4 regions of the Mesorhizobium montanum genome follow, and region 4 is predicted to be linked to each of the others. Evidence: predicted binding sites of a transcription regulator. Region 4 holds the regulator's gene; each other region holds the start of a gene.

The links. The regulator PhoB, encoded in region 4, activates phosphate uptake and scavenging genes when phosphate is short. The targets are predictions, from matches to a motif close to TGTCATNNANCTGTCAT.
Positions count from the first base shown of each region.
Region 1: the regulator PhoB is predicted to act here: its motif matches at 2,456-2,472, upstream of RFM68_RS02575 (esterase-like activity of phytase family protein).
Region 2: the regulator PhoB is predicted to act here: its motif matches at 2,417-2,433, upstream of RFM68_RS02800 (BtaA family protein).
Region 3: the regulator PhoB is predicted to act here: its motif matches at 2,149-2,165, upstream of RFM68_RS14530 (toxic anion resistance protein).

Region 1 covers NZ_JAVIJF010000002.1:32,967-37,177, forward strand. The annotation lists gene RFM68_RS02560 (sugar phosphate isomerase/epimerase family protein) at 1-167, opposite strand, end outside; gene RFM68_RS02565 (Gfo/Idh/MocA family protein) at 164-1,195, opposite strand; gene RFM68_RS02570 (LacI family DNA-binding transcriptional regulator) at 1,389-2,414, shown strand; gene RFM68_RS02575 (esterase-like activity of phytase family protein) at 2,572-4,047, shown strand; gene RFM68_RS02580 (MATE family efflux transporter) at 4,152-4,211, shown strand, end outside.
Region 2 covers NZ_JAVIJF010000002.1:82,902-87,112, forward strand. The annotation lists gene RFM68_RS02795 (hydantoinase B/oxoprolinase family protein) at 1-2,318, shown strand, start outside; gene RFM68_RS02800 (BtaA family protein) at 2,443-3,741, shown strand; gene RFM68_RS02805 (class I SAM-dependent methyltransferase) at 3,738-4,211, shown strand, end outside.
Region 3 covers NZ_JAVIJF010000009.1:150,507-154,717, forward strand. The annotation lists gene RFM68_RS14520 (OpgC family protein) at 1-1,044, opposite strand, end outside; gene RFM68_RS14525 (alpha/beta hydrolase) at 1,249-1,908, shown strand; gene RFM68_RS14530 (toxic anion resistance protein) at 2,207-3,286, shown strand; gene RFM68_RS14535 (substrate-binding domain-containing protein) at 3,297-4,211, shown strand, end outside.
Region 4 covers NZ_JAVIJF010000001.1:400,656-404,866, forward strand. The annotation lists gene RFM68_RS01900 (ROK family protein) at 23-1,267, shown strand; gene RFM68_RS01905 (VOC family protein) at 1,424-1,861, shown strand; gene phoB (phosphate regulon transcriptional regulator PhoB) at 1,991-2,680, opposite strand; gene phoU (phosphate signaling complex protein PhoU) at 2,700-3,407, opposite strand; gene pstB (phosphate ABC transporter ATP-binding protein PstB) at 3,428-4,211, opposite strand, start outside.

The DNA of each region.
Region 1 (4,211 bases), on a different contig from region 4:
TCGCCCGCCAGGCGCTTTAGATCCTTGCCGCCCAGCGTCTGCCAGAAGAAGGGCTGGATGCTCTCGAAGCCGAGCGGCAGGATCTGCCTGACATAGGCGGCCGGATCGTCGAGATTGGCCCGCACCATGGTGCCGATCCTGATGTCGAGAAGCGGGTTCGGCATCATTGCGTTTCCTGTGCGATCGCCACGCGCCGTCCGGTCTCGGCGCTTTCGATCGCGCCGAAGACCATGGCCAGGCTGTTGATGTTGTCGGTGCCGCGCGTCTCCGGCTCGGTGCCGGTCTCGATCGCGTGCATGAAATCCTGGATGATGCCGAGATGGCCGTCGACGCGGTCGGCGGGATCGAGCAGCGGCACGTCGATCGGCGCGGTCTTGTCGACTATACCGTCGCGGCCGGACGCAACCACCTCCGCCTTCAACCCGTCATGGCCGTCCCACAACACGCTGCCGCGCTCGGCGACAATGCGCCAGCTTCCCTCCCAGCTCGTGCGGAAACCGTCGGCGCACCAGGAGCCGGCATAGGTGAAGACCTTGCCGCCACCGAGATCGAAGACAGCGCTGGCCGACGATCCCTGCCGGTACCAGGAATTGGCCGGCTCCCATTCCTGGCAATAGACGCTGACCGGCTCGCCGGCGACCATATAGCGGGCGGCATCGAAAGTGTGGATCGCCATGTCGAGCAGCAGTACATGCGCCATCTCCTCGCGAAAGCCGCCGAAATGCGGCGCGACGAAGAAGTCGGCGTGGATGCTGGTCGGCTTGCCGATGGCACCGGAGTCGAGGAAGCGCCTGATCCGCCTGACATTGCCCACATATCGCCGGTTCTGGACCACGGCATGGATGCGACCGGCGCGGCGCGCCGCCGCGATAATGACCCGAGCATTGTCGGGGCTGTCGGCCAGCGGCTTTTCGGTGAGCAGGTGGCAGTGATGGGCAAAGGCCGAAAGCGCGACTTCGCGCCGGGCGGCGGGGACCACGACATCGAACACGGCGTCGGGCTTGGTCTGATCGAGAACGGCATCGAGGCTGGTGCCGATGACGGCGCTGGCAAGCCCGTATTCGCGTGCCCTTGCCTGCGCCCGTTCGACATCGAGATCGACGAGGCCGACAACGGCCAGCCCGTCGATCTGCCTTGCGGCGTCGAGCCAGCGTTTGCTCATCGCTCCGCACCCGACCAGGACGACCTTCATCATCCAGCGCTCCTCCCTTCGGCCCCTCCAGGCCGAGTGTCACGGCATTGACGGCATCACCGCGAACGTTTTCCGTAAACGTTTACGAGAACACACCCGATGGCATAGAATGTCAACCGGCTGCTTCTCGAAAATCGTCCTCAAGCCTTGGCCTGAGCGGCAGCCAGTGCTAGCCAAGGCAGGGGGAGAACCGTCCTTGGCGTCCAGCATCCACGATCTTGCGCGTCACCTGAACATCTCGATCGGCACCGTATCGCGCGCGCTGAACGGCCGTGCCGACGTGAATGCCGACACGCGCCGGCGCGTGCTGGAGGCGGCCAGGGAGCTGAACTATTCGCCGAACCAGTCCGGCCGCAGCCTCAGGCAGGGCGCCACCCATTCCATCGCCTTCATGCTGCAGCCGCATCCGGGCGACCAGCAATATGGCGAGCCTTTCTTCATTCCGTTCCTGACCGGGTTGCAGGCGCGGCTTGCCGAGCATGACCTGGATCTGATGGTCGTCATGGGTGAGCCAGGCCAATATCAGCAGGAGCGGTTGCGCCGCGTGGTCGAGACTCGCCGGGCCGACGCGGTCGTGTTGGCCAATACGCGAAGGGAAGACGATCGGATCGACTATCTTAGCAAGGCCGGCTTTCCCTTCGCCACGCTTGGCCGAAGTCAGTCCGGCGGCGACACGTATCCTTCACTCGATATCGATTTCGAGAGGGCGGGTGATGAAGCCGTCGAGCGGCTGGTCGCGCGCGGCCACCGCCGCATTGCCGCCATCCGCCCTTCGCTTGATCTCAACTTCGGCTACCTGTTCCTCGACGGCTACCGCAAGGCGCTGAAGCGGCACGGCATCGAGGTCGACCCCGACCTGATCGCCGATGGCTTCATCAACGAGACCGGCGGCTACCAGGTGACGCCGCAAGTCATGCGCTCCAAGGACCCCCCGACGGCGATCATCTTCAACAATGACGCGATGGCGCTTGGCGGCTGCAAGGCGCTGGCCGAGATGGGTATCAAGCCGGGCCATGACATGGCCGTGATCGTCATCGTCGACACGCCACTCTGCCGCTACTTCTCGCCGACGCTGACTGCCTTCCGTCCAGCACTCGAGGCTATGGGCCGGCGGCTGGCCGAGATGCTTCTGGCCTCCCTTCCCGCCTTCGCCGGCCCCGAAGGCACACGAATCACGCGCGAAGTCTGGCCGCTCGAGTTGATCGCGCGGGAGAGCGATTGAGCGCCTCTCCCACAAGGGGAGAAGGGAGAGTGCACCCCTCCTGTCACGCAACCATCACGTTCAAGTCCTAGACCGCTCAACGGCAAGGGCTGGCCGCATCGTCGATGCCGCGCCCTTTCAGCCAATGGCCGCTTTGCTCGTCAAGAAGGGGATATCCATGAAGCATCTCAACCGAACCGTCGCGCTCGGCGCGGCACTTGCCCTGTTCACCGCCCTGACCCCGGCGCTCGCCGATGGCGTTGCCTATGTCAACAAGGGGCTCGTCGGCGTCGGCCGCATTCCGGCCAGCCAGAAGGACAAATTCGGCGAGACTTTCGGTTCGGGTTCCGGCATGGCGATCGATACCAGGGGCTGGTCACGCGACGGCGCCGGCTACAAGGGTTCGCTCTGGCTGCTGCCGGATCGCGGCTACAACGTCGTCGGCACCACCGATTATCGCGCGCGCGTCAACACGATCGCCATCGAGCTGACCCCGACCGCGCCGGGCGCCGCGCCCGCCGCCGGTCAGGAACAGACGGGCGTCAAAGCGACGCTTGCCGACACCATACTTCTGACCGACGACAAGGGCGCCGACACCACCGGCCTCGATCCGCTGAACGGCGTGCGACCGGCCGCCGGCGACATGCCGATGCTGCCGCAGGCCGACAACGGCAAGCTGGCGCTGGACGACGAGGCGATCGTGCGCCTGCCCGACGGCACCATGTTCATCTCCGACGAGTATGGCCCCAACATCTACCGCTTCTCGGCCGACGGCCGCCTGATGTCGGCGACGCAGCCGGCTGCGGCTCTGGTGCCGATGCGCCACGGCAAGCCGAACTTCGCTTCCGACAATCCGGGCCCGGGTGCGGCCGAGCCCGATCCGAAGGATCCCGAGACCGGTCGTCAGAACAACCAGGGTCTCGAAGGCATGTCGATGACCCCGGACGGAAAGTACCTGATCGCCGTGCTGCAATCGGCGCCTCGCCAGGATGGCGGCGATTCCGGCGCGACGCGTCAGAATACGCGCGCGCTCGTCTATGACGCTTCCGATCTCGCCCATCTCAAGCTGGCGCACGAATATGTCGTGCCGCTGCCGGTGTTCAAGGATGCCAAGGGCAAGACCAAGGTCGCCGCGCAGAGCGAGATTTTGGCGCTCACCGACAAGAGCTTCCTGATGATCGCGCGCGACAGCGGCAACGGCCAGGGCGTGAAGGGCGACGAGTCAGTTTACCGCAAGATCGAGATCGTCGACCTCTCCGCTGCTACCGATATCGCCAACGGCCCGTTCGACGCCGCCGACAAGCCGGTCGCGCCGAAGGGCGTGCTCGACCCGTCGGTGACCGCTGCCAAGCTGACGCCGTTCATCGACATCAACGACAAGGGCGAACTCGGCCGCTTCGGCCTGCACAATGGCGCGCCGAACGACAAGAACAACCTTTCGGAAAAGTGGGAGGCGATGTCGCTGGCTTCGGTGCTCGATCCGACGCTGCCCGACGACTATTTCCTGTTCGTCGCCAACGACAACGACTTTCTCACCCAGGACGGCTTCCAGGTCGGCGCGCCCTACAAGGCCGAGGATGGCGCCGACGTCGATACCACCTTCCTGGTCTACCAGGTCACCCTGCCCGGCCTTTCCGGAACCACCACCCAGTAATGGAATGCGGGCGGCCGCTGCGGCAGCCGTCCCAACCGTAATGGGATGCATGAGCGTCAGGCCTGCGATAGCATCGCGGGCCTGATTCATTTTCGGTGCCCGCCATGGAAGACAGCAAGCCCACTCGCCGGCGCGTCGGCGATCTGACCAGCGGCCCTATCCCG
Region 2 (4,211 bases), on a different contig from region 4:
TGCAGCGCGGCTACGACGTCACCGAATATCTCTTGAACTGCTTCGGCGGCGCCGGCGGTCAGCACGCCTGCCTGGTCGCCGACGCGCTCGGCATGGAAGCCGTGCTCATCCATCCCTTCTCAGGCTTGCTGTCCGCCTATGGTATCGGCCTGTCTTCGATCTTCGCCTCGCGCCAACAGGCTCTGCTGCAGCCGCTTGCCGAAGAATCCCGCTCGGCAATCGAGACACTCATCTCGGCCTTGCGCAGCGACGTTCTCGCCGATCTCGGCGAGCAAGGCATTGCCGAGGACGCGATTTCAACGAAGCCTGTCGTGCATATCCGCTATGACGGCACCGATACGGCGCTGCCGGTGAATTTCGAGCATGGCTCGATCTTCCGAGCCAGAAGCGATTTCGAGGCCGCGCACAAGGCACAGTTCGGGTTCGTCTATGACGATAAGCCGATCGTCGTCGAGACCGTCGCCGTTGAAGGCATGGACGCGGCCCGACAGGACAAGGCGGAAGCCTACGCCCCTGCCGGACCGGCGCAGATCGAGGCCAAGCCTTTGGAGAGCCGGCGCTTCCACACCGAAGGCCGCTGGCATGAGGCTGGCGTCTACCGCCGCGAAAACCTGCGGCCGTCCCACACGGTCGCTGGCCCCGCGCTGATCATCGAGCCGAACCAGACCATCGTCGTCGAGCCGGGCTGGCGCGCCGAAATTACCAGTCTCAACCACGTCGTGATCCGCCGCACGGAAAGAAAAGCGCGTGCCGCCGCGCTCGGCACCGAAGCCGACCCGGTGATGCTGGAAGTCTTCAACAACCTCTTCATGTCGATCGCCGAGCAGATGGGCGTGACACTGCAGAACACCGCCTATTCGGTGAACATCAAGGAGCGGCTCGACTTTTCCTGCGCCGTGTTCGACCGCCATGGCGCGCTGGTCGCCAACGCGCCGCACATGCCAGTACATCTCGGCTCCATGGACCGTTCCGTCGAAACCATCATCCGCCTGAATTCAGGCGACATCCACCCCGGCGACGTCTTCGCGCTCAATGCGCCCTATAATGGCGGAACGCATCTGCCCGACATCACCGTGGTGACGCCTGTCTTCGACGATGCGCGCAAGGATATCCTGTTCTGGGCGGCCTCACGCGGCCATCATGCCGATGTCGGCGGCACAGCGCCCGGCTCGATGACGCCTTTGGCCACCACGGTCGATGAGGAAGGCGTGCTGTTCGACAATTTCCGTATCGTCGATCGCGGCCACTTCCGCGAGAAGGAACTGGAAACCCTCCTGACCGACCACCCCTACCCCGCGCGCAATGCCGCCCAGAACATCGCGGACCTCAAGGCGCAGATCGCCGCCAACGAAAAGGGCGTGGCGGAATTGCGCAAGATGGTCGTGCATTTCGGCCTCGATGTCGTCGAGGCCTATATGGGCCATGTCCAGGACAATGCCGCCGAGAGCGTGCGGCGGGTAATCGAGCGGCTTCCCGACAGCGCGGCTTACGAATACCAAACCGACACCGGCCAGGTGATCAAGGTGAAGATCACCGTCGACCGGCAAAAGCGCGAGGCGACCGTCGATTTCACCGGTACGTCGCCGGTGATGAAGAACAATTTCAACGCGCCGGAGCCTGTCGCCCGCGCCGCCGTGCTTTATGCGTTCCGCGTCATGGTCGAGGACATGATCCCCATGAACGCCGGATGTCTGAGGCCGATCAACATCGTCATCCCCGACGGTTCGATGCTGAAGCCCGCCTACCCTGCCGCCGTCGTCGCTGGCAATGTCGAGACCTCGCAGCATGTCACCAACGCGCTGTTCGGCGCGATGGGCGCCATGGCCAACGCCCAGGGCACGATGAACAACCTCACCTTCGGCAACAAGAAATACCAGTATTACGAGACGATCTGCTCCGGCTCGCCGGCAGGTCGGGTGAATTCGGGGCGCGGCTTTGCCGGCACTTCCGGCGTGCACACCCACATGACCAACTCGCGCCTCACCGATCCCGAGGTGCTGGAACTTCGCTTCCCCGTCGTTCTGGAAGACTTCCATATCCGCGAGGGCTCCGGCGGCAAAGGCAAGTGGGATGCCGGCGACGGCACCAGGCGCAGCATCCGCTTCCTCGAAAAGATGGAATGCGCGATCCTGTCCTCGCACCGCAATCGGCCGCCCCGGGGCCTTGATGGCGGCGGTGATGGCGAGGCGGGCTCGACCAAGGTCAGGCGCAATGACGGCTCGGTCGACGTCTTGAAAGCCTGCGACCAGACCACGCTCGACGCCGGCGAAGCCGTCATCGTCACCACCCCGACACCCGGAGCGTTCGGCAAAGCCTGACGCCTGTCGCCCAAAAGCGCGCAGCGGTTTTGGGCGACGACATGCATGGAAACGAGGCCAAGGCGCGTCTATCACGACGCGCCTTGGCGTCAACTTGCCGTCAACAGGCTGTCACCTGCCTGTCATGACGCTGCGCTACCCGCTTGCGCCAACGCAAATGGGGAATCACCTGGCGATGTCGGACGTATCCGGAGAACTCGTTTATCGCCGAGGCAAGGAAGTCGGAAAGGCCGTCTACCAGAACCGCGCCCTGTCGAAGGACGGCATTTCCGAGCGGCTCTTTGCTTTCCTGTTCTCCGGGCTTGTCTATCCGCAGATCTGGGAAGATCCCGATGTCGACATCGAGGCCATGCAGCTCGGCGCGGGCCATCGCGTCGTCACGATCGCATCAGGCGGCTGTAACATTCTGGCTTATCTGACCCACTCGCCGGCCAGGATCGACGCCGTCGATCTCAATGCCGCGCACATCGCGCTGAACCGCATGAAGCTGGAGGCGATGCGGCACCTGCCGTCGCAGGGCGACCTGTTCCGCTTCTTCGGCGCCGCCGACACCAGCCACAATTCGGATGCCTACGATCGCTTCATTGCGCCGCATCTCGATCCGGTCAGCCGCCATTACTGGGAGCGTCGCAACTGGCGCGGCCGCCGCCGCATCTCGGTCTTCGACCGCAACTTCTACCAGACCGGCCTGCTCGGCCTCTTCATCGCCATGGGCCATCGCGTCGGCAAGCTGTTCGGTGTCGACCCGGCCGGCATCATGAAGGCGCAGAACATCGGCGAGCAGCGCCGCTTCTTCAATGAGGAACTGGCGCCGGTCTTCGACAAGAAGCTGTTGCGCTGGGCCACATCGCGCAAGGCCTCGCTGTTTGGCCTCGGCATCCCGCCGGCCCAGTATGACTCGCTGATCACCTCCGGCGATGGCTCGATGGCGAGCGTGCTCAAGGCGCGGTTGGAAAAGCTCGCCTGCGACTTCCCGCTGAAGAACAACTACTTCGCCTGGCAGGCCTTTGCCCGCCGCTACCCGCAGCCCGGCGAGGCGGCACTGCCTGCCTATCTGGAACAGCGCTATTACAAGACGATCCGCGACAACATCGATCGCGTCGCCATCCACCACGCCAATCTGATCAAGTTCCTGGCCGCCAAGGACGCGGGTACTGTCGACCGCTTCGTCCTGCTCGACGCGCAGGACTGGATGACCGACGATCTGCTCAACGATTTGTGGACCGAGATCACCCGCACGGCTTCGGTCGGCGCGCGCGTCATCTTCCGCACCGCGGCCGAGCCCAGCCTGCTGCCCGGCCGCCTCTCCAACTCGCTGCTCGACCAGTGGGACTATCAGGACGAGGCTTCGCGCGAATTCTCCGCTAAGGACCGCTCGGCCATCTATGGCGGCTTCCACCTCTATGTGAAGCGCGCCGCATGAGCGCGACGGAGCTGCCGGCCGGCCATGCCGAACTTATGGACGGCGTCTATCGCTGGCAGCGCCACATCTATGACCTGACCCGCAAATACTACCTGCTCGGCCGTGACCGGCTGGTCGACGGGTTGGACGTGCCGCAAGGTGGTACCGTGCTGGAACTCGGCTGCGGCACCGGCCGCAACATCGTGCTCGCGGCCCGCCGCTACTCGAACGCCCGCTTCTTCGGTCTCGATATCTCGGCCGAGATGCTGGAGACGGCGAACGCGGCCATCGCTCGCGAAGGTCTCTCCAAAAAGGTCAACCTGTCGCGTGGCGACGCCACCGATTTCGACGCCAAGGCTCTCTTCGGTATCGAGCGGTTCGACCGCGTCTTCGTGTCCTATTCGCTATCGATGATCCCCGGCTGGGAAAAGACCGTCTCGGCCGCTCTAGCCGCCCTCGCCCCCGGCGGCTCGCTGCATGTCGTCGACTTC
Region 3 (4,211 bases), on a different contig from region 4:
GAGCACCTGCGCCGCCATGGCAAGCAGCGTGCCGGCGATGAACACCGGCAGCGAGCGCTTGCCCAGGATCGCCAGCGGATTGTCGGGCCGGACGCGGAAGAGGTTCGAAACCGCCGGCAGTGCGACGATCAGGTAGCTGATGGCGAGAATGTGCAGCAGCCGCGGCAGCGACAGGAAGGTCTTGTCGAAGCCGCCGATCACCACCGGCAGGTTGAACCAGGTGATCTGGCCCCAGAGCGGGCTGTGCACCCAGATCGCCGCGCCGGCCACATAGACGCCGGCGGCGCCAAGCAGCCCCGGATTGCGCGGGATCCGCCCGCCCCGCCTGACATGCAGCATGGCGGCAAGGCCGATGTTGAACAGGAACTGCCAGGACAGCGGATTGAGGAACCAGAGGCCAGGCTCAGGATAGTTCGGCGGCGCGATCTGCCAGATGCCGGCAACGAGCCAGAGCAGACCGGACACGATCAGCGCCGGCACCGGCCGATAGCTGACGAACAGCACAAAAGCTGGTGCCGCCAGAAGCAGCGCCGCATAGACCGGCAGGATGTTGTTGTAGCCGAGCTGGTGGCCGAGCGCGACGATGCCAAGCAGCACTTGCGGCGTGTTGCGCATCAAGGGTTCGATGTTGATCATCGTCAACATCTCCGGCCGATGCGCGAACACCGCAGCGGCGCAAAACAGCGCGATCACCACCATCGTGATGACGAGATGGGAAATGTAGAGCACGCCGGCGCGCCGCCACATCTTCAAGGTCGCCAGCAACCGGCCGCCCGGCTTGAATTTCGTGCCGTAGGCCAGCGCCACCGAGATGCCGGAAATCAGCACAAAGGCTTCGGCCGCGTCGGAAAAGCCAAAGTTCTTGTAGGTCCAGTTCTCGAAGACCGTGCCCGGCACATGGTCGACGAAAATGGTGAGCAGCGCGAGCGCGCGCAGCACATCGATACGCGTATCGCGATCTTTGATACGCGTGTCGCGATCGGAGACGCGCGTATCGCGCTCACCGATACGCTTATCGCGATCGTTGGAAACAGGGGTGGTCATCGACAAAAGGCCTTAAAGCTGGTTGTTCATACCCAGCAATGCGACCCCCGGGGCGCACCGCTTCGATTCCTCCCACGGGGAGTGTATCGGCGCAGAAACGGACTGAAATGCGCCTGGTTCAATCAACTTTCGCGGAGCAGAAAAATATTGCGTTTTGAAGCCGGCAAACCAATGAATCTTTCATGGAATCAAATGGATATGAGCATGTCCGAATATGACGGCGAAAACAACATTCTTCGCCGCGATCTCGACTTTGCCTACCGCCTGCTGAAGCCGGCAGATGCAAGCGGCGAGTGCCTGTTCGTGCTGCACGGCTCGGGTGTCGACGAGACGACAATGCTGCCGCTGGCAATGCGGATCGCACCGCGCGCGGTGATCGTCGCGGCACGCGGCCGCATCCCGCAGGAGGACGGATTTCGCTGGTTCGAGCGAATCACGCCGACCCGTTTCGAACAGGCCAGCATCCATGCCGAGACGGCCGCCTACGCCCAATTCGCGACGGAAGCCGCACGGCAACATGGGCTCGACCTTAAGCGTGCGACCTTCCTCGGCTATTCGAACGGCGCCAATGTCGTGTCCAGCCTGATGCTGCTCCATCCCGGCACGGTCAGGCAGGCGGCGCTTTTGCGGGCGATGCCGGTGCTCGACACCTCGCCGAGGGCCGATCTCGGCGGCAGCCGAGTGCTGATCGTCGCCGGCGCCGCCGACCAGACCTACGGCCCGTTCGCGCCGGCTCTGGTGACGCTGTTCAGCCAGCATGGCGCCGAGATCGACGCGCGCATCGTTGCCGCGGGCCATGAAGTCGGCGATGCGGACGCCGCGATCGTGCGGCAATGGCTGGCAGCGCATATTGCGGTCGCCTGACCAGGCCCGCCAAACGGGCCTCGGTGCCGGTAATCAACGGGTCGAGACGTTCTCGAAAAGCGCCTCGTAACCACCAGCCCGGGAACGGGCAGGCGCTTGCTCCTCGAGGAGACAGCCTACCGTATAGCGCCCGATTAAGACCAAGGCCGACCGCAAGGCGTCCTCACCGGACGGGAGCTCGTCCAGGCACGGGTTGAAAGAGTAACGCACTTCACAGTCCAAAGCGGCATGCCGCTCCATTGTCATATGTCTGTCACACACTGTCTATCGAGATACTGTTCACTGAGGGGAGGTCTCAATGGCCGGTGAAAACAGCATCACTCTGCTCGACGACACTTCGAAATTGCCTGTCATTGCCGCCAGTCCGGGTGACGTCGCCAGGATTGAAGGCGGCATCGATATTGGCGACCGCGCGGCGATTTCGGTCTTCGGCGACCGCGCCCAGCAATCGGTCAGCGACTATGCCGACAAGATCCTGTCGCAGATCCGCAACCGCGATCTCGGCGATACCGGCACGTTGCTCACCGACATCATCATGAAGGCCAAGAACCTCGATCCCGCCTCGCTGAAGGACGAAGGATTTTTGAGCAACCTGTTCTCCTCGTTCAAGGCCAGGCTCGAACGCTTCAAGGAAAAATACGAGGATGTCGCCGGGCAGATCGACCGCATCGGCCTCGAGCTCGACCGCCACAAGGATACTCTGCGCCGCGACATCGCCGTGCTCGACGATCTGCACGAGCAGACGAAGGACTCCATCCTTAACCTCGACGCCTATGTGCAGGCCGGCAAGAAATTTGTCGACGACTACCGCGCCAAAGAACTGCCGAAGCTGAAGGCGGCGGCCGACGCCAAGGCGAGCGATTCTGCCGGTACATTGGAGGCGCAGACCTATCAGGACGCGGTGCAGGCGCTCGACCGGCTGGAGAAGCGCATCTTCTATCTGGTGCAGGCGCGCCAGCTCGGCATCCAGCAATTGCCGCAGATCCGCATCGTGCAGGGCGGCGACGAAACGCTGATCGAGAACCTGCAGGCGACTTCGGCGCTGACCGTGCCGGCCTGGAAGCAGAAGATGGTCATCCTGCTTGGCCTGACCAACCAGAAATCGGCGCTGGAGCTGCAAAAGACGGTGACCGACGCCACCAACGAGATGATCCGCCAGACATCGAAGATGATGAAGGACCAGGCCATCTCGATCGAGGAGCAGGCGCAGCGCGGCATCGTCGATGTCGAGACACTGGCACAGGCCAACCGTGACCTGATCGACACCGTGCAGGGCGTGCTCAAGGTCCAGGAGCAAGGCCGGCAGAAGCGGGCCGACGCGGAGAAGCAGATGGACCAGATGACCGCCGACCTCAAGAAAGCGCTCACCCAGGGCTGACGGGGCCTCGATGCGAATGAAGCTTTCGTCCGTTTTCGCGCTGGCGGCTGCGTTGCTGCTGGCGGCCTGCAATTCGAGCAATGTCAAATTCTCGATCGTTTCCGGTTCCGAGAACACGGTGCTGGAGCCGATCGTACAGGAATTCTGCGCCAAGCAGGGCGCGACCTGCACCATCTCCTACCAGGGCTCGCTCGACATCGGCCTCGGTCTCCAGAAGGCCGGCGGGCTCGATCAGGACGCGGTGTGGCCGGCGTCGAGCGTCTGGGTCGACCTGTTCGATTCCGGCCGCAAGGTGCGCAACCTCACCTCGATCGCGCAGATGCCGGTCATCCTCGGCGTGCGCAAATCCAAGGCCGCCGAACTCGGCTGGATCGGCAAGGACGTTTACATGAAGGACATCCTTGCCGCGGTGAAGGACGGCAAGCTCAAATTCCTGATGACGTCCGCCACACAGTCCAATTCCGGCGCCAGCGCCTATCTGGCGATGCTCTCCAGCGCGCTCGGCGGCAAGGAAGTGATCCAGCCCGGCGACCTCGACAATCCAACTGTCCACGACGCGGTCGGCGCGCTGCTGCAGGGCGTCGAGCGCTCTTCCGGCTCTTCCGGGTGGCTCGCCGATCTCTATGTCGATTCGGCGCGCAAGGGCACGCTCTATGACGCGATGTGGAATTACGAGGCGACGCTGAAGGAGACCAACGACAAGCTGAAGCAGATGGGCGACGAGCCGCTCTTTGCGGTCTATCCGGCCGATGGCGTGGCGGTCGGCGATTCCCCGCTCGGCTTCATCGATCACGGGCGCGGCGCCGATGTCGAAAAATTCTTCACCGACCTCCTCGCCTATCTGCAATCGGATGCGGTGCGCAAGCGCATCGCCAACACCGGCCGGCGGTTGCCGCTCGGCGGCGCAGCGATCCAGGCGACGGCC
Region 4 (4,211 bases):
ACCCGGGAGGACGTGCGAGACGATGTCGGTCGGAATCCGCCATGACGATTTGCGCCGGCGCAATCGCGCCATGGTGATTTCGGCCGTGCGCCGCGCCGGCCAGCCCTCGCGGACGGAGATTGCCGCCACCACAGGGCTCAGCCACTCGACCATCTCGGCGATTTCCGCCGACCTGATCCAGGAGGGCATTCTTACCGAAAGCAAGGCCAACGAGCCGACGGCGTTGAAACGCGGCCGGCCGCAGATCGGCCTTGCGCTGAACCCTGAAGCCGCCGCGGTGCTGACCGTGGTGTTGTCGCTGAATTTCCTGTCGGTCGCCGTGATCGACTATGCCGGCCAGGTGATTGCCGAGGAACAGCAGCGCCTGGACACGCTTGTCATGCCGCGCGACCAGCTGATCGGCGAATGCATGGCAATCGTCCGGCGCCGGCTGCAGGATCCCGACCTCGACCTGGGCAGTGTCGCGCGTATCGCCATGGGTATTCAGGGCATCACCGACACCCATGCACGCGCCATGCTGTGGTCGCCGATCACGCCGTTGACCGACATTCCTTTTGCCGACATCCTCGAGACGGAATTCGGCATCCCAGCCACCATGGAGAACGACTGCAACATGATGGCGGTGGCGCTGCAGTGGCGCGACCCCGAGCGCTATCGCGACGACTTCATCGCTATCCTGCTCTCACATGGCATTGGCATGGGCCTTGTGCTGAAGGGCACGCTGTTCACCGGCACCCATTCCTCCGGCGGCGAGTTCGGCCACATGATCCACCGCCCGGGCGGCGCGCTTTGCCGTTGCGGCCGCCGCGGCTGCGTCGAGGCCTATGCCGGCAATTATGCGATCTGGCGCAGTGCCATGAAGATGGGCGAGGACGCCGAGCCGGTCGACGTCGGCGACGCCGATATGCGGGCCCTTGCCGCGAAGGCGCGCGAGAAGGACGGCCCGGAGCGCGAGGCCTATCGCCGGGCGGGCGAGGCGCTTGGTTTCAGCCTCGGCAGCCTGTTTGCGCTGATCGATCCGGCGCCTGTCGCGATGGTCGGCGTCAGCGCCGCCGCCTTCGACCTGATCGAGCCGGCGCTGCGGGAGGCGATCGCCCAGACCGCCGGCGGCCAGCACTCGAAATCGATCTCCTTCGACACCGAGCCGAACGAATTGCCGCTGATCCGCGAAGGCTGCGCCATGCGCGCGCTGACCTTCGTCGACCAGGAGATTTTCGCTCCCGGTGTCCAATCTAGGACCGGCGCGGCGGGGAAGAACGTGGCCTGAGGCGGCGTTGACACGCGTGGCTCATCGCCAACGTTCGGGATTGGCTGCTGCCTCCCGCGGGTCATCCCAGGTCCGCGCGTCGCCTCGCTGCCTGCCGCGCCGGAAGTATCGAACCCGTCCGTTGTCAGACCCGACCACATCTTGTAGATCGGACACATGGCGCTCAAACGGATGGACAACATAGGAATCGTCGTCGAGGATCTCGCGACGACGATTGATTTCTTTCGCGAGCTCGGCCTCGAGCTCGAAGGTCGGGCTATGATCGAAGGAGAATGGGCCGGACGTGTCACTGGGCTGGGCGATCAGCGCGTCGAGATTGCCATGATGCGCACGCCGGACGGCCACGGCCGGCTCGAGCTCTCCCGCTTCCTCACACCGCCTGCCGTCGCGGATCACCGCAACGCCCCGGTGAATGCTCTGGGCTACCTCCGCGTGATGTTCACCGTGGACGACATCGACGAGACGCTTGAAGGGCTCCGCAAGCGCGGCGCGCATCTCGTAGGCGAAGTAGTCCAGTATAAAGACGCGTATCGGCTCTGCTACATCCGAGGGCCTGAAGGGCTTCTCATCGGAATCGCCCAAGAACTCGGCTGAGCGTAATACGAAGACGGTGACCGAGCGACCAATGTCAGCGAGCGCATCTCACCAGAGCAATTCCAGGAAAAGTGTGACACGGTAGGCTCGGCGTTTTCGCCCGTAAGCCCTTCCGTCCGGAATTGCGGCCTAATCTTCCCTGATTGCGTAGCCTGCCCCGCGGATGGTGCGGATGACGTCCGGCATGCGGCCGTTGTTGACGGCCTTGCGCAGGCGGCCGACATGCACGTCCACGGTCCGCTCGTCGATATAGATCGTCTCGCCCCAGACATTGTCGAGCAGCTGGCTGCGCGAGAACACGCGGCCGGGATGGCGCATCATGAATTCGAGCAGCCGGAACTCGGTCGGGCCGAGCCTGATCTCGCTCTTTTTGCGGTAGACGCGATGCGATTCGCGGTCGAGCACGATGTCGCCGACCTTGAGCACGCTGGACAGCACCTCCGGCTTGGCGCGGCGCAGCAACGCCTTGACACGCGCCATGAACTCCGGCGTCGAGAACGGCTTGACCAGATAGTCGTCGGCGCCGGTCGAGAGGCCGCGCACGCGGTCGCTCTCCTCGCCGCGCGCCGTCAGCATGATGATCGGCAGCCGCTCGGTCTCGGGCCGCATCCTGAGACGCCGGCAAAGCTCGATGCCGGAAACCGCCGGCACCATCCAGTCGAGTACGAGCAGGTCGGGAACGTTTTCCTGCAGGCGGATTTCGGCCTCGTCGCCGCGGGTCACCACTTCGACCTGGTAACCTTCGGATTCGAGGTTGTAGCGGAGCAGCACCCCCAGCGGCTCCTCATCCTCCACCACCATGATGCGTGGCGCGATCATTGGCAGATAACCTTTTCCGTCACGCCGCCGGCGCCGACATTGCCGTCTCGTCCTGCTTCGGGCGGTTCGCGGGCAATTGCGTGCCGGTCAACACATAATAGGCGTTCTCGGCGATGTTGGTCACATGGTCGCCGATGCGCTCGAGATTCTTGGCGCAGAACAGAAGATGCGTGCAAGCGGTGATGTTGCGCGGATCTTCCATCATGTAGGTCAGGAGCTCGCGGAAGACGGACGTGTATTTGACGTCGATGCGCTCGTCGTCGTTGCGAAGCTTGGCCAGCGCCGTAGCATCGCCCACCGTATATTCCTGTATCACCGCCTGGACCTGGATCAGCACCAACTGCGCCATGGAATCGATCGAATGCGTGAGATCGCGCGGCGCGGCGCTGATGCCGACGGCGCCGACGCGCTTGGCGATGTTCTTGGCCAGGTCGCCGATGCGCTCGAGGTCGCCGGCCATGCGGATCGAGCCGACCACGTGGCGCAGGTCGTCCGCCATCGGCTGCCGCTTGGCGATCAGCGTGATGGCGCGGTCGTCGAGCTCGCGCTGCCGCGCATCCATGATGGCGTCTTCGGAGACGACGCGCTGCGCCAGCGCATTGTCGGACTCGAGCAGCGCCCGGGTCGAAGCGCCGACCATGGAACCGGCAAGGTCGCCCATGTCGTTGATGAGCCGGCTGATCTGCCTCAGATCCTCGTCGAAGGAAGCGACGGTATGTTCGGCCATAATGATGTCCTCGTATGAACTCAGCCGAAGCGGCCAGTGATGTAGTCCTGCGTGCGCTTCTCGCGGGGCGAGGTGAATATCTTCTCGGTCCGGTCGAACTCGACCAGCTCGCCGAGATACATGAACGCCGTCTGCCGCGATACGCGCGCCGCCTGCTGCATGTTGTGGGTGACGATCACGATGGTGTAGTCGGCCTGCAATTCGTCGATCAGCTCCTCGATCTTGGCGGTCGACAGCGGATCGAGCGCGGAGGCCGGCTCGTCGAGCAGTATCACCTCGGGCTTCACCGCCACCGTGCGGGCGATGCATAGGCGCTGCTGCTGGCCGCCGGAGAGGCTGAGGCCGCTGGCGTTGAGCTTGTCCTTGACCTCGTTCCAGAGCGCGGCGCGCTTCAGCGCCTGCTCGACGCGGCTGTCCATCTCGGCCTTGCCGATCTTTTCATAGAGCCTGACGCCGAAGGCGATGTTTTCGTAGATTGACATCGGGAACGGCGTCGGCTTCTGGAACACCATGCCGATCTTGGTGCGCAGCAGGTTGAGGTCCTGCGAGCGGTCGAGGATGTTCTTGCCGTCGAGCAGCACCTGCCCTTCCGCGCTCTGCTTCGGATAGAGCTCGTAGATGCGGTTGAGCACGCGCAGCAGCGTCGACTTCCCGCAGCCCGACGGCCCGATGAAGGCGGTCACGCTGCGCTCGGGCAGGGACAGGTTGATGTCCTTCAGCGCTTTCGACTGGCCATAGTAGAAATTGAGGTTCTTGATCTCGATCTTGGCCTTCTCGACGGTCGTGTCGGCTACGTTCAGATCC